2 regions of the Pseudomonas sp. FG98 genome follow, and region 1 is predicted to be linked to the other one. Evidence: predicted binding sites of a transcription regulator. Region 1 holds the regulator's gene; the other holds the start of a gene.

Region 1 (7,082 bases):
GCGACCTGCGCCGTAGCCTCGACCGCAATATCGACGTGCACAAGACGTTGATCGAAGAAGTCATGACCGTGCACGGCAAGACCGCCCGCGCCGAGATGCTCGCCGCCGAGGCCCTGAAGATCATGGAAGACCACAAGATCAGCGCGCTGGTGGTCGTCGACAAGGCCGACCATCCGGTCGGAGCCCTGAACATGCACGACCTGCTGCGCGCCGGAGTGATGTGATGAATACCCTGTTGCAACGCGGCAAAGCCATCAAGCTGGCGGTTTTCGACGTGGACGGCGTGCTCACTGACGGGCGCCTGTACTTCCTCGAGGACGGCAGCGAATTCAAGACCTTCAACACCCTCGACGGCCAGGGCATCAAGATGCTGATGAACTCCGGGGTGACCACGGCGATCATCAGCGGACGCAAGACCCCGGTGGTCGAGCGCCGAGCGAAGAACCTCGGCATCCCGCACCTGTACCAGGGCCGCGAGGACAAACTGGTGGTGCTCGACGAACTTCTCGGCCAACTCGGCCTAAGCTATGAGGAAGTCGCCTACCTCGGCGACGACCTGCCCGACCTGCCAGTGATCCGCCGGGTCGGCCTGGGCATGGCGGTCGCCAATGCGGCGGCGTTCGTCCGCCAGCATGCCCACGGTGTCACCCAGGCCCGCGGGGGCGAAGGCGCGGCCCGTGAATTCTGCGAACTGATCCTGCAAGCCCAGGGCAACCTGGAAGCAGCAAACGCCCACTATCTGTAGAGCACGTCATGTTCAGCAAGAAGATCCGCAATATCGCGCTGTTCGGCGTGATCGCCGTGCTTTTCGGGGCGATCGGCTACTGGAACATCGTTCCCGAGCGCTTCCTCGACCAGACCGTGGCGCAGGTCGACGAAAGTGCCATCGACTACTACGCGATCAATGCCCACAGTGTGCAGTTCCTGCCCGATGGCAAACTGCAATATGAAATGACTGCGGACAAGGTCGAGCACCTCAAGGCCAGCGAAGTCACCCTGCTGACCAAACCGGACCTGCAGATGTACCGCGGCACCACCTTCCCCTGGCACGTCCAGAGCGAACGTGGCGAGGTCAACCCGGACGGCACCGAGGTCGAGCTGATCGATTCGGTCCGGGTCGCACGCACCGACGAACAGAACCGCACCACGATCATCACATCCAGTCGCATGACGGTATTCCCGCAGAAGCAATATGCGCAAACCGAGCAAGACGTTAGAATCGACGGCGCCGGTGGCGTGACTACGGGCAAGGGAATGAAAGCGTATTTGAAAGACGGCAGGATGGACCTGCTGTCCAACGTAAGAGGACAGTATGAGGCTCGTTAAAACCCTCCCTTATTTGCTCAGCCTGAGCGCGGCACTGGGAAGCGCGAGCGCCTGGGCTCTGCCGAACGACCGTGAGCAACCTGTTCGCATCCAGGCCGACAGCGCCCAGATGGATGACAAGAACAAGGTCGCTACCTACACCGGCGACGTGATCATCACCCAGGGCTCGATGATGATCAAAGGCAATGTCGTGACCGTCACCCTCAACCAGGCCGGCGATATCGACACCGCGACCTCCGTCGGCAGCCTGGCCTACTTCGAGCAGCAGCAGGACGCCGCCAAGCCGGACAAGATGCAAGGCTATGCCAAGCAGATCCAGTACCAGGCCGGCAAGGACCTGATCATCCTTACCGACCAGGCCAAGGTAATCAACGCTGGCAACACCACCGAAGGCGAGAAGATCGTCTACAACTCCAAGACCCAGGTCGCCACTGCCGGTCGCGGCGGCAAGGACATCAAGACACCACGCCAGCGTATCGACATGGTGATCCAGCCGAAGAAGAAGGCCGAGTAATGGCAACCCTCAAAGCCCAGCACCTGGCCAAGAGCTACAAGAGCCGACAAGTGGTACGTGATGTCAGCCTGTCGATCGACAGCGGCCAGATCGTCGGCCTGCTCGGCCCCAACGGCGCCGGCAAGACCACTTGCTTCTACATGATCGTCGGCCTGGTCCAGGCCGACCAGGGCCGCGTCCTGATCGACGACCTGGATGTCAGCCATCAACCGATGCATGGCCGCGCTCGCGCCGGCATCGGTTACCTGCCCCAGGAAGCCTCGATCTTCCGCAAGCTGTCGGTGGCCAACAACATCATGGCGATCCTGGAGACGCGCAAGGACCTCGACAGCGATGGCCGGCGCAAGGAGCTGGAAAGCCTGCTGCAGGAATTCCACATCAGCCATATCCGCGACAACCTCGGCATGAGCCTGTCCGGAGGTGAACGCCGCCGGGTGGAAATCGCCCGCGCCCTGGCCACCGCTCCGAAGTTCATCCTGCTCGACGAACCCTTCGCCGGCGTCGACCCGATCTCGGTCGGCGATATCAAGCAGATCATCCATCACCTGAAGGCCAAGGGCATCGGCGTCCTGATCACCGACCACAACGTCCGTGAAACCCTCGATATCTGCGAAACCGCGTACATCGTCAACGACGGCCAGTTGATCGCCGAAGGCGATTCGGAAACCATCCTGGCCAACCAGCTGGTGAAAGAGGTGTACCTCGGCCACGAGTTCCGCCTGTAGATCGAAATACCGGAGTGACCGAGCGCTGGCATTCAGCCATTATTGCGGCTTAATTGTTACAGCGCTCTAGGCAAACGCTACAATTTCAGGCATATATCTTGCTTAAAATTGGCGCCCAGCGCCCGTGTAGTAGATGGCGCATGCGCGCCGGCGAATAAGGTGTAAAGCCCCAGCCATGAAACCATCGCTCGTCCTAAGAATGGGCCAGCAACTGACGATGACCCCGCAGTTGCAACAGGCCATCCGTCTGCTCCAGCTCTCCACGCTGGACCTGCAGCAGGAAATCCAGGAAGCCCTGGAGTCCAATCCGATGCTCGAACGCCAGGAAGACGGCGACGACTTCGACAACAGCGACCCCATGGCCGACAACGCCGAGAGCAAACCCGTCGCGGAATCTCAGGAGAGCAGCTTCGAACAGACCGGGCCCACTGCGGAAAACCTCGAAGAAGGCGAATGGAACGAGCGCATCCCCAACGAACTGCCGGTCGACACGGCCTGGGAAGATATCTACCAGACCAGCGCCAGCAGCCTGCCCAGCAACGATGACGACGAGTGGGACTTCACCACCCGCACCTCCGCGGGCGAGAGCCTGCAGAGCCATCTGCTCTGGCAGCTCAACCTGGCACCGATGTCGGACACCGACCGCCTCATTGCCGTCACCCTGATCGATTGCATCAACAATCAGGGTTACCTCGACGAAACCCTGGAAGAAATCTGCGACTCCTTCGATCCCGAGCTCGATATCGAGCTGGACGAGATCGAAGCCGTCCTGCACCGCATCCAGCAGTTCGAACCCGCCGGCATCGGCGCACGCAACCTGGGCGAGTGCCTGTTGCTGCAACTGCGCCAACTGCCCGCCAACACCCCATGGATGGCTGAAGCACAGCGCCTGGTGAGTGATTACATCGACCTGCTCGGCAGCCGCGACTACAGCCAGCTGATGCGCCGCATGAAGCTCAAGGAAGACGAGCTGCGCCAGGTCATCGAGCTGGTGCAGAGCCTCAACCCGCGCCCCGGGTCGCAGATCGAATCCAGCGAGCCGGAGTATGTGGTACCCGACGTGATCGTGCGCAAGGACAACGATCGCTGGCTGGTGGAACTGAACCAGGAGGCGGTACCGCGCCTGCGGGTCAATCCACAGTACGCCGGTTTCGTTCGCCGCGCCGACACCAGCGCCGACAACACCTTCATGCGCAACCAGTTGCAGGAGGCGCGCTGGTTCATCAAGAGCCTGCAGAGCCGCAACGAGACCCTGATGAAGGTTGCCACGCAGATCGTCGAGCATCAGCGCGGTTTCCTCGACCACGGCGACGAAGCCATGAAGCCGCTGGTGCTGCACGATATCGCCGAGGCGGTGGGCATGCACGAGTCGACCATTTCCCGGGTGACCACGCAGAAATACATGCACACGCCGCGTGGCATCTACGAGCTGAAGTACTTTTTCTCCAGCCACGTCAGCACCTCCGAAGGCGGTGAATGCTCCTCCACCGCCATCCGCGCGATCATCAAGAAACTGGTTGCCGCGGAAAATCAGAAAAAGCCATTGAGTGACAGCAAGATCGCTGGTTTACTGGAGGCACAAGGCATCCAGGTAGCACGTCGCACCGTCGCCAAGTACCGCGAGTCCCTCGGCATTGCACCATCGAGTGAGCGCAAGCGATTGATGTGACATTCCCTGAGATGTGCCATCGCAATTCAGTGGCAGGCGCAACACCTGCCTCTTTATGCACGGCAACAAAGGAGAAGCAGTATGCAAGTCAACATCAGTGGACAACATGTAGAAGTCACTCCTCCGCTTCGTGAATATGTCGAGCTCAAGCTCAAGCGCCTGGAGGGTCATTTCGACAGGATCACCAACGTCCAGGTCATCATGAAGGTCGAGAAACTCCAGCAGAAAGTGGAGGCGACCTTGCAGATTCCCGGTGGTGAAGTGGTCGCCAATGCCGAAGACGCCGACATGTATGCCGCCATCGACTCCTTGACCGACAAGCTCGACCGCCAACTGAAAAAACACAAGGAAAAACAGCAAAGTCTGCTGCAAGGTGCAGCGGCCCGCTGATCCCCCTCATCCATGATCCGACTTGAATCCATCCTGACCCCCGGCCGTTCCCTGGTGAACGTGCCGGGAGGCAGTAAAAAGCGCGTACTTGAACAGATCGCCAACCTGATCGGGAAGGAAGTTCCCGGACTGGAAAACCAGGAAGTGTTCGAAAGCCTGATTGCCCGGGAAAAGCTCGGCTCGACAGGTTTCGGCAATGGCATCGCCATCCCTCACTGCCGCCTCAAGGGCTGCACCAGCCCGGTCAGCGCGCTGTTGCATCTGGATGCCCCCATCGATTTCGACGCCATCGACGGCGCCCCGGTAGACCTGCTGTTCGTCCTGCTGGTCCCGGAAGCCGCCACCGATGCGCATCTTGAACTGCTACGCCAAATTGCCAGCATGCTCGACCGCAAGGATGTTCGCGACAGGCTGCGCGCTGCCGACAGCAGCACCGCCCTGTACCAGGTTGTCCTGGACGCGCAGAACGAGTCCTGAGCATGCGCCTGATCATCGTCAGCGGCCGTTCCGGATCCGGCAAAAGCACCGCCCTCGATGTCCTGGAAGACAATGGCTTCTACTGTATCGACAACCTCCCCGCCGGCCTGCTTCCGCAGCTGGCGGAGAGCGCGCTGATCAACACCGAGCTGCTGCAACCGCGGGTCGCCGTGTCGATCGACGCCCGCAACCTGCCGAGCCACCTCACGCGCTTCCCTGAATTGCTCGAAGAAGCACGGGCCCGGCATATCCAGTGCGATGTGCTCTACCTGGACGCCGACGAAGAAACCCTGCTCAAGCGTTTCTCCGAAACTCGCCGACGTCATCCGCTGACCAACCAGGACCGCTCGCTTGCCGAGGCCATCCGGGTCGAAAGCGAACTGCTCGGCCCTATCGCCGACCTGGCGGACCTGAAGATCGACACCACCAACCTCAACCTTTACCAGTTGCGGGACTCGATCAAGCTGCGCCTGCTCAATCAACCCGAGCCCGGCACGGCCTTCCTGGTCGAGTCGTTCGGCTTCAAGCGCGGCATGCCGGTGGATGCCGACGTGGTGTTCGATGTTCGCTGCCTGCCCAATCCCTACTGGAAACCTGAATTGCGCGAGCATTCCGGCCGGGACCAGCCGGTGATCGACTACCTGGCCGCACAACCGGATGTGGAAGAAATGTTCCAGGACATATCGTCCTACCTGCTGAAATGGTTGCCACGCTTCGCCGCCAGCAACCGCGCTTACGTCACCGTTGCCATTGGCTGCACTGGCGGTCACCATCGCTCGGTCTACCTCACCGAACGGCTCGGCCAGTTGCTGCAACCCATATTGAAGAACGTCCAGGTTCGCCACCGCGACCTCTAGTCCACAGGATCCCACCCGCGATGCCCGCCATTGAAATCGAGATCATCAACAAGCTGGGCCTGCATGCCCGTGCGGCTGCCAAGTTCGTCGGCGTGGCGGGCAAGTTTCCCTGCGCGGTCAAGGTTGGACGAGCACCGGACAAGCTGGTCGATGGCAAAAGCATCATGGCGGTGATGATGCTCGCCGCGGGCAAGGGCACCACCGTCCACCTGTCGGCAGAAGGCGAGCAGGACAACGATGCTCTGCAGGCATTGGTCGAACTGATCAACAACCGCTTCGACGAAGGCGAATGAATTGCCAGCCATGAAAAAGCCCGCCAGATTGGCGGGCTTTTTCGTTTAACGCAGAGAATCAAGACAGCGCGGTATCCATCACCATCATCAAGCAGAAGCCGACGCACAAACCCAGGCTGGCCAAGCGGTGATGTCCGTTGGCCCGCGACTCGGGAATGATCTCCTGGGTCACCACCAGCAGCATGGCGCCGGCCGCGAAGGCCAGGCCGAGCGGCAACAGCAGCTCTGCCACATTCACCAGCCAGGCACACAGCAGCGCTGCCGCCGGCTCCACCAGCCCTGACGCGGCACCGATCAGGAACGCCTTGAAGCGCGCCATCCCGGCCCCCGCCAGTACCAGCGCGATCACCAGCCCTTCCGGGACATCCTGCAAGGCGATACCCATTGCCAGGCTGTCCGCATCCGGCATACCGCCGCCGGCAGAAACGCCGATGGCCATACCCTCCGGAATGTTATGGGCGATGATGGCAATCACGAAGACCCAGATCCGCGCCGGCACCACTGGCTGGGTACCGGACGCCACCAGCGCTTCGGGCGATGCACCGGATACCTGGCGATCCACCAGGTACAGGCACAAGGCACCGAACAGCAGGCCGAAGCTGATCAGGCTACCCGCTCCCCACTTGCCGAAGCCCACCGCCTGCGCGGCATCCAGGCCCGGAATGATCAGGGAGAAGGCTGTTGCCGCCAGCATGACCCCAGCCCCGAAGCCCAACAGCGTATCGGCCAGCGCGACCGGCATGCTGCGGATCACCAGGACCGGCACCGCGCCAAGCGCGGTACCCAGGGCACACAATGCGCCACCTTCCAGCGCCCGCATCATCCGCGGCT
Region 2 (7,082 bases), on a different contig from region 1:
GCAGCGCCACGGATCCCGCCCAGCGGGTTCTTGATCTCGTGGGCCATGCCGCGCACCAGCATCTTGGTGGTTTCCTGCTTCGACAGCTGGGCCTCTTCCTTGGTGATGCGCAGCAGACGGTCGCGGGGATGCACTTCGAGCAGCAGCAGGGTGCGGCCGTTGCTGAGGATCGGCGTGACGGCGTAGTCGACGGTGAGGCTCTGCCCGGTCAGGGAGGTGAGCTGGGCTTCGCGCTTGGTGAAGGGGTGGGCATGTTCCACCGCCTGGCGCAGGGAATTGAGTGCCTCGGTGGACTCGGTGAAGAGTTCGCTGATGAACTGGCCATGGCTGCGCTGGCCGCTGATGGCCAGGAGCATTTCCGCCGCCGGGTTCATGTACTCAAGGCGCAGTTCGGCGTTGAGCAGGATGGTGGCGGTGGTCAGGTTGTCCAGTAGCAATCGGTGCAGTGCATCGCTGATGGTCATGTGGCGTCTTTGACCTCTTTTGGCACATGTCGACCTGTGAGGGTCAGGGCGCGAACGCGTTCATTCGCTGATCCACGGAAAATGCAAAAAGCAAACCAAGGCTCCAAAAAGAAGCGGAAAACCAGGAGAAACTGGGGAATCTGCCCGAAAAAGGCCAGGATATGACCGGGATAGCGGGTATCAGTGACCCAAAATGGGATATGTAGGGCGCCTATTACTTTTATAGCGCACCAATATAGAGCAGTGGCTTCGAATTGGTTGCCCGACAGGGCTGGAGTGGTTCTCCAGGCCTGTCGGGCACTGTTGCTATGACGCTTTCGGTTTCGGGCAGTTGCCGGCCACCTGCAGCAGGCCGCTCTTGAGCAGCATGATCGAGCCCGCCAGCAGCACGGCATCCTTGATCAGGAAGGAGGTAGCGCCACCCATCGCCGGGAAGCCGCCCGCAGAGGCTTCCCATGCATTGGGTGTGGTGAAGATCAGGGTCAGGGTGGTCAGGTAGGTGACGCACGAGGCCGCAGCCGCGACCACGGAGACCCTGGGCAGCCATGCTCCGATGATCAGCCCGAAGCCGATCGCCCATTCCGCGACGCCGAGTGCATAGCTGGCGCCCTGTATGCCAAAGAGCTGATGCATCCACGACAGCAGCGGGCTGTTGCCGACGAGTGGTATCAACGCCTCGGCTTCATAGGGAAACCATTTGCTGTAGCCGAAGATTGCGAAGATCAGGACCAGTACCCAGCGCATGATCCGGATGTCCAGATCGCTGGCGAGCAGGTGTTTCAAGGCAGGTGAGATCATTCGAACGGCTCTCTTCATGGACTGACGTATGGAGCCGATGCTTGGTCGGAGTTTGACTGGCTCAGTGGCAGTGTCGTGTTGCCGGCATAGAACACGATCAGCTCTGCAGCTTGCTCACCGGTTCTTCCGCGATGTATGCGACCGACAGTTTCGGCCAGTGCGTCGCCGGCCTTGAGCAGCGTCAGGTGTTTTTCATCGTGGGTATCTACCAGTAGTTCACCGGACAGAAGGTAGCCGGCACTTGGCGTGGGGTGCTGGTGCCAGTCGAGGGTGGTGTGAGGCGGGATCAGGATTTTCAGCAGGGTCAACTGCGGTTGGCCACTGGGATACGACTGGTAGCTCGTTCCGTCCCAGGCGTGGGTGGCCTGGAGTAGAACGGTGGTTTCGGGTTTTCCATCGACAGCAGGAGTGGCGCACCCGACCAGGGGGAGGAGCAGGCCGAGCAGAGCAAATGGGCGGACCATGTGAACCTCGCTTGAATGAAGAGCGGGCTAGCATGGACGGAGGTAGAGGCAGGAAATATCGGGTGTTTCGCAGGGGGCTGTACGAAAAAGGCCCCCCGAGGGAGGCCTTTTCCACGTACTTACGCCGCTTGCGCGGGCGTCACTGGATCAGCAGCTGTAGTACAGGTCGTATTCCAGCGGGTGTACGAAGGTACGGACCTTGATTTCTTCTTCGGATTTCAGAGCGATGTAGGCATCGATGAAGTCGTCGGAGAACACGCCGCCCTTGGTCAGGAACGCACGGCCTTTGTCCAGTTCTTCCAGGGCCTCTTTCAGGCTGCCGCAGACTTGCGGGATTTCCTTGGCTTCTTCTGGTGGCAGGTCGTACAGGTTCTTGTCCGCTGCGTCGCCTGGGTGGATCTTGTTCTGGATACCGTCCAGACCGGCCATCATCAGTGCAGCGAAGGCCAGGTACGGGTTGGCAGCCGGATCCGGGAAGCGGGCTTCGATACGGCGGGCTTTCGGGCTGCCGACGTAAGGAATACGGATCGAGGCGGAACGGTTGCGAGCCGAGTAGGCCAGCATTACCGGAGCTTCGAAGCCTGGGACCAGACGCTTGTAGGAGTTGGTCGACGGGTTGGTGAAGCCGTTCAGGGCCTTACCGTGCTTGATGATGCCGCCGATGAAGTACAGGGCGGTGTCGGACAGGCCGGCATAGCCTTCGCCGGAGAAGGTGTTCTTGCCGTCTTTCCAGATCGACATGTGAACGTGCATGCCCGAGCCGTTGTCGCCGTACAGAGGCTTAGGCATGAAGGTCGCGGTGCGGCCGTAGGCATCGGCAACGTTGTGCACGACGTACTTCAGGGTCTGAACTTCGTCAGCCTTCTTCACCAGGGTGTTGAACTTGACGCCGATTTCGTTCTGGCCGGCAGTCGCCACTTCGTGGTGGTGAACTTCGACGGTCTGACCCATTTCTTCCAGTGCGTTGCACATGGCAGTACGGATTTCGTGGTCGTGGTCGAACGGCGGAACCGGGAAGTAGCCGCCTTTGACGCCTGGACGGTGGCCTTTGTTGCCGCCTTCGACGTCCTGGTCGGACATCCAGGAACCTTGCTCGGAGAAGATCTTGAACATCGAGCCGGAGATGTCGGACTTGAACTTCACTTCGTCGAAGATGAAGAACTCTGGCTCTGGACCGGCGTAGGCGGTGTCACCGATGCCGGTGCTCTTCAGGTACTCTTCGGCGCGCTTGGCGATCGCACGTGGGTCGCGATCGTAGCCTTGCATGCTGGAAGGCTCGATGATGTCGCAGACCAGGATCAGGGTCGGCTCTTCGGTGAACGGGTCCAGAACGGCGGTGTCGTCGACCGGCATCAGGATCATGTCGGAGGCTTCGATGCCTTTCCAGCCAGCGATGGAGGAACCGTCGAACATCTTGCCGACTTCGAAGAAGTCGTCTTCCAGCGCGTCACGGGCTGGCATGGTGACGTGGTGCTGGGTGCCGCGGGTGTCAGTGAAGCGCAGATCAATCCATTTAACGTCATGATCTTTGATGAGTTGAACCGACTTCGACATGGTGTCCTCCGGGTGGGGTAGAGCTTGCCTGTGCAGCCCTTGAATTTGGGTGATGCCGGGCCGGAATACTCGACCAAGGCAACCTGCCTCACAAGGGAGCAAATTGCATGCCAGTGCCCAAAAACGGGATTTATGCCCCGTTTTCTCGCGTTTCAGCCCTTTGAGCAGTAAATGTCGATTTTTTATGCACTCTTTGGATGCGTAAAAATGTCTAGCTGAACCAAATTGGTGCACAAGAAAGCATTCGGACAAAAGTTGGTCAAACCTTGAGCAATTTCCGCTATAATCCGCGCCCCCCTTTTTCGGCTGGCCGCTCGCGCGCTGTTTTCCATGAAACTGATCGTCAAAGTCTTTCCAGAAATCACCATCAAGAGCCGCCCGGTCCGCAAGCGGTTCATTCGTCAGCTCGGCCGTAATATCCGCGCCGTGCTGCGTGAGCTCGATCCCGAGGTCAAGGTCGATGGCGTCTGGGACAACCTCGAGGTGGTGACCCGCGTCGAGGACGAGAAAGTACTGCGCGAGATGACCGAGCGCCTGACCTGCATGCCGGGGATCGCGCATTTCCTGCAGGTCGACGAATACCCGCTGGGCGACTTCGACGATATCGTCGCCAAGTGCAAGACCCACTTCGGCCACCTGCTGGCCGGCAAGCGCTTCGCCGTGCGCTGCAAGCGCGGCGGCCATCACGACTTCACCTCGATGGACGTCGACCGCTACGTCGGCAGCCAGTTGCGCCAGCAGTGCGGTGCCGCTGGCATCGACCTGCGCAACCCGGAAGTGGAAGTGCGTATCGAAGTGCGCGACAAGCGCCTCTACGTGATCCACAACCAGCACAAGGGCATCGGCGGCTACCCGCTGGGTGCGCTGGAGCAGACCCTGACCCTGATGTCCGGCGGTTTCGACTCCACCGTCGCCGCCTATCAGATGATGCGTCGCGGCCTGATGACCCACTTCTGCTTCTTCAATCTTGGCGGCCGTGCCCACGAACTGGGGGTGATGGAAGTCGCCCACTACCTGTGGAAGAAATACGGCAGCAGCCAGCGCGTACTGTTCGTCAGCGTGCCGTTCGAGGAAGTGGTCGGCGAGATCCTCGGCAAGGTCGACAACAGTTATATGGGCGTGACCCTCAAGCGCATGATGCTGCGCGCCGCCACCCGCGTTGCCGATCGTCTGGAAATCGACGCGCTGGTGACCGGCGAGGCGATCTCCCAGGTGTCCAGCCAGACCCTGCCGAACCTCGCGGTGATCGACTCGGCCACCGAGAAGCTGGTGTTGCGTCCGCTGTTGGCCAGCCACAAGCAGGACATCATCGACCAGGCCAACGAAATCGGCACCGCCGAGTTCGCCAAGCACATGCCGGAATACTGCGGCGTGATTTCGGTGAACCCGACCACCTGCGCCAAGCGCCACCGCGTCGACCACGAAGAAAAGCAGTTCGATATGGAAGTGCTGGACCGCGCCCTGGAGCGCGCCCGCTACATCTCCATCGACCACGTGATCGACGAACTGGGCCAGGACGTCCAGGTCGAAGAACTGAGCGAAGCCCTGCCGGGCCAGATCGTCATCGACATCCGTCACCCCGATGCCCAGGAAGACGAACCTCTGCTGCTCGACGGCATCGAAGTCCAGGCCGTGCCGTTCTACGCTCTGAACAGCCGCTTCAAGCACCTGGATGGCAACCGTCAATATTTGCTCTATTGCGATAAAGGTGTCATGAGCCGCCTGCATGCTCATCACCTGCTCAGTGAGGGACACGCCAATGTGCGCGTTTATCGCCCCGCCTAGGAAGCACGATGGCGATCGTTCCCGCCATCGTCCTCCCGACCGGATTTCCTGCTCCGTTTACTGAAACCCGCTGCCCTGGCGGCGGCACCGAATACCTGAGATCGAGATACACACAGTGATTGAGAATCTGCGCAACATCGCCATCATCGCCCACGTTGACCATGGTAAAACCACCCTGGTCGACAAACTCCTGCGCCAGTCCGGCACCCTGGAGCGTAACGAGCTCAACGACGAACGCGTCATGGACTCCAACGACCAGGAAAAAGAGCGCGGCATTACCATTCTGGCGAAGAACACCGCCATCAACTGGAATGGCTACCACATCAACATCGTCGACACCCCCGGCCACGCCGACTTCGGTGGTGAAGTAGAGCGCGTAATGTCGATGGTCGACTCCGTGCTGCTGCTGGTCGACGCTCAAGACGGTCCTATGCCGCAAACCCGTTTCGTGACCAAGAAGGCCTTCGAAGCCGGTCTGAAGCCGATCGTCGTGATCAACAAGGTCGACCGTCCGGGCGCGCGTCCTGACTGGGTTCTGGACCAGATCTTCGACCTGTTCGACAACCTGGGTGCCACCGACGACCAACTGGACTTCCAGGTTGTCTACGCCTCGGCCCTGAACGGCATCGCCGGTCTCGACCACACCGCCATGGCCGAAGACATGACCCCGCTGTACCAGTCGATCGTCGACAACGTGCCAGCCCCAGCGGTTGACCGTGACGGTCCGTTCCAGATGCAGATCTCCGCTCTGGACTACAACAGCTTCCTCGGCGTTATCGGTGTTGGCCGTATCGCCCGTGGTCGCGTCAAGCCGAACACCCCGGTCGTCGCCATCGACACCGACGGCAAGCGCCGCAACGGCCGTATCCTGAAGCTGATGGGTCACCACGGTCTGCACCGCGTTGACGTCGAAGAAGCCCAGGCTGGCGACATCGTCTGCATCAGCGGTTTCGACGAGCTGTTCATCTCCGACACCCTGTGCTCCCCGGACGCGGTCGAAGCGATGAAGCCGCTGACCGTCGACGAGCCGACCGTTTCCATGACCTTCCAGGTCAACGACTCGCCGTTCTGCGGTAAAGAAGGCAAGTTCGTGACTTCCCGCAACATCAAGGAACGTCTGGACAAAGAGCTGCTGTACAACGTTGCACTGCGCGTTGAAGAAGGCGACTCGGCTGACAAGTTCAAGGTTTCCGGCCGTGGTGAGCTGCACCTGTCGGTTCTGATCGAAACCATGCGTCGCGAAGGCTTCGAGATGGCTGTAGGCCGTCCTGAAGTGATCATCCGCGAAGTCAACGGCGTCAAGCAGGAGCCGTTCGAGAACGTCACCATCGACATCCCTGAAGAATCCCAGGGCAAGGTCATGGAAGAAATGGGCCTGCGTAAGGGCGACCTGACCAACATGGCGCCGGATGGCAAAGGCCGTGTGCGTCTGGAGTACAACATTCCAGCCCGTGGTCTGATCGGTTTCCGTAACCAGTTCCTGACCCTGACCAACGGTGCAGGCATCCTGACCTCGATCTTCGACCGCTACGACACCATGAAGTCCGGCCACATGTCCGGCCGTCTGAACGGCGTACTGGTTTCGGTCGAGACCGGCAAGGCCCTGACCTACTCCCTGGAAACCCTGCAGGCGCGCGGCAAGCTGTTCGTCGAGCACGGCCAGGAGATCTACAACGGTCAGATCGTTGGTCTGAACAGCCGTGACAACGACCTGGGCGTGAACCCGACCAAAGGCAAGAAGCTCGACAACATGCGTGCTTCGGGCAAGGACGAAACCATCGCCCTGGTTCCGCCGGTTCGTTTCACCCTGGAACAGGCTCTGGAATTCATCCAGGACGACGAGCTGTGCGAAGTCACTCCTAAGTCGATCCGTCTGCGCAAGAAGATCCTCGACGAAGGCGAGCGTACCCGCGCTGCCAAGAAAGCCAAGGCCAACTAAGCCCGGCTTGAAATGAAAAAGCCCCCGGTCGAAAGGCCGGGGGCTTTTTTTTGCCTGAAATTCTTCTGCTGTTCTTCA

Evidence for each region. The regulator sigma-54, encoded in region 1, starts transcription at its own class of promoters, with help from an activator protein. The targets are predictions, from matches to a motif close to ANTGGCATNNANNTTGCTNT.
Region 2: glnA (type I glutamate--ammonia ligase) is a predicted target of sigma-54. The motif match lies at 3,376-3,395, and genes of this name have one in related genera.

What each region holds. Positions count from the first base shown of each region.
Region 1 is NZ_JBMDIJ010000006.1:28,571-35,652, forward strand. It holds gene ACODSK_RS06260 (KpsF/GutQ family sugar-phosphate isomerase) at 1-224, shown strand, start outside; gene ACODSK_RS06265 (KdsC family phosphatase) at 224-745, shown strand; gene lptC (LPS export ABC transporter periplasmic protein LptC) at 754-1,326, shown strand; gene lptA (lipopolysaccharide transport periplasmic protein LptA) at 1,313-1,840, shown strand; gene lptB (LPS export ABC transporter ATP-binding protein) at 1,840-2,565, shown strand; gene ACODSK_RS06285 (RNA polymerase factor sigma-54) at 2,741-4,234, shown strand; gene hpf (ribosome hibernation-promoting factor, HPF/YfiA family) at 4,316-4,624, shown strand; gene ptsN (PTS IIA-like nitrogen regulatory protein PtsN) at 4,637-5,101, shown strand; gene rapZ (RNase adapter RapZ) at 5,104-5,958, shown strand; gene ACODSK_RS06305 (HPr family phosphocarrier protein) at 5,979-6,251, shown strand; gene ACODSK_RS06310 (ZIP family metal transporter) at 6,310-7,082, opposite strand, start outside.
Region 2 is NZ_JBMDIJ010000004.1:6,449-13,530, forward strand. It holds gene glnL (nitrogen regulation protein NR(II)) at 1-464, opposite strand, end outside; gene ACODSK_RS04035 (YkgB family protein) at 771-1,262, opposite strand; gene ACODSK_RS04040 (cupin domain-containing protein) at 1,277-1,726, opposite strand; gene glnA (type I glutamate--ammonia ligase) at 1,874-3,280, opposite strand; gene thiI (tRNA uracil 4-sulfurtransferase ThiI) at 3,611-5,065, shown strand; gene typA (translational GTPase TypA) at 5,181-7,004, shown strand.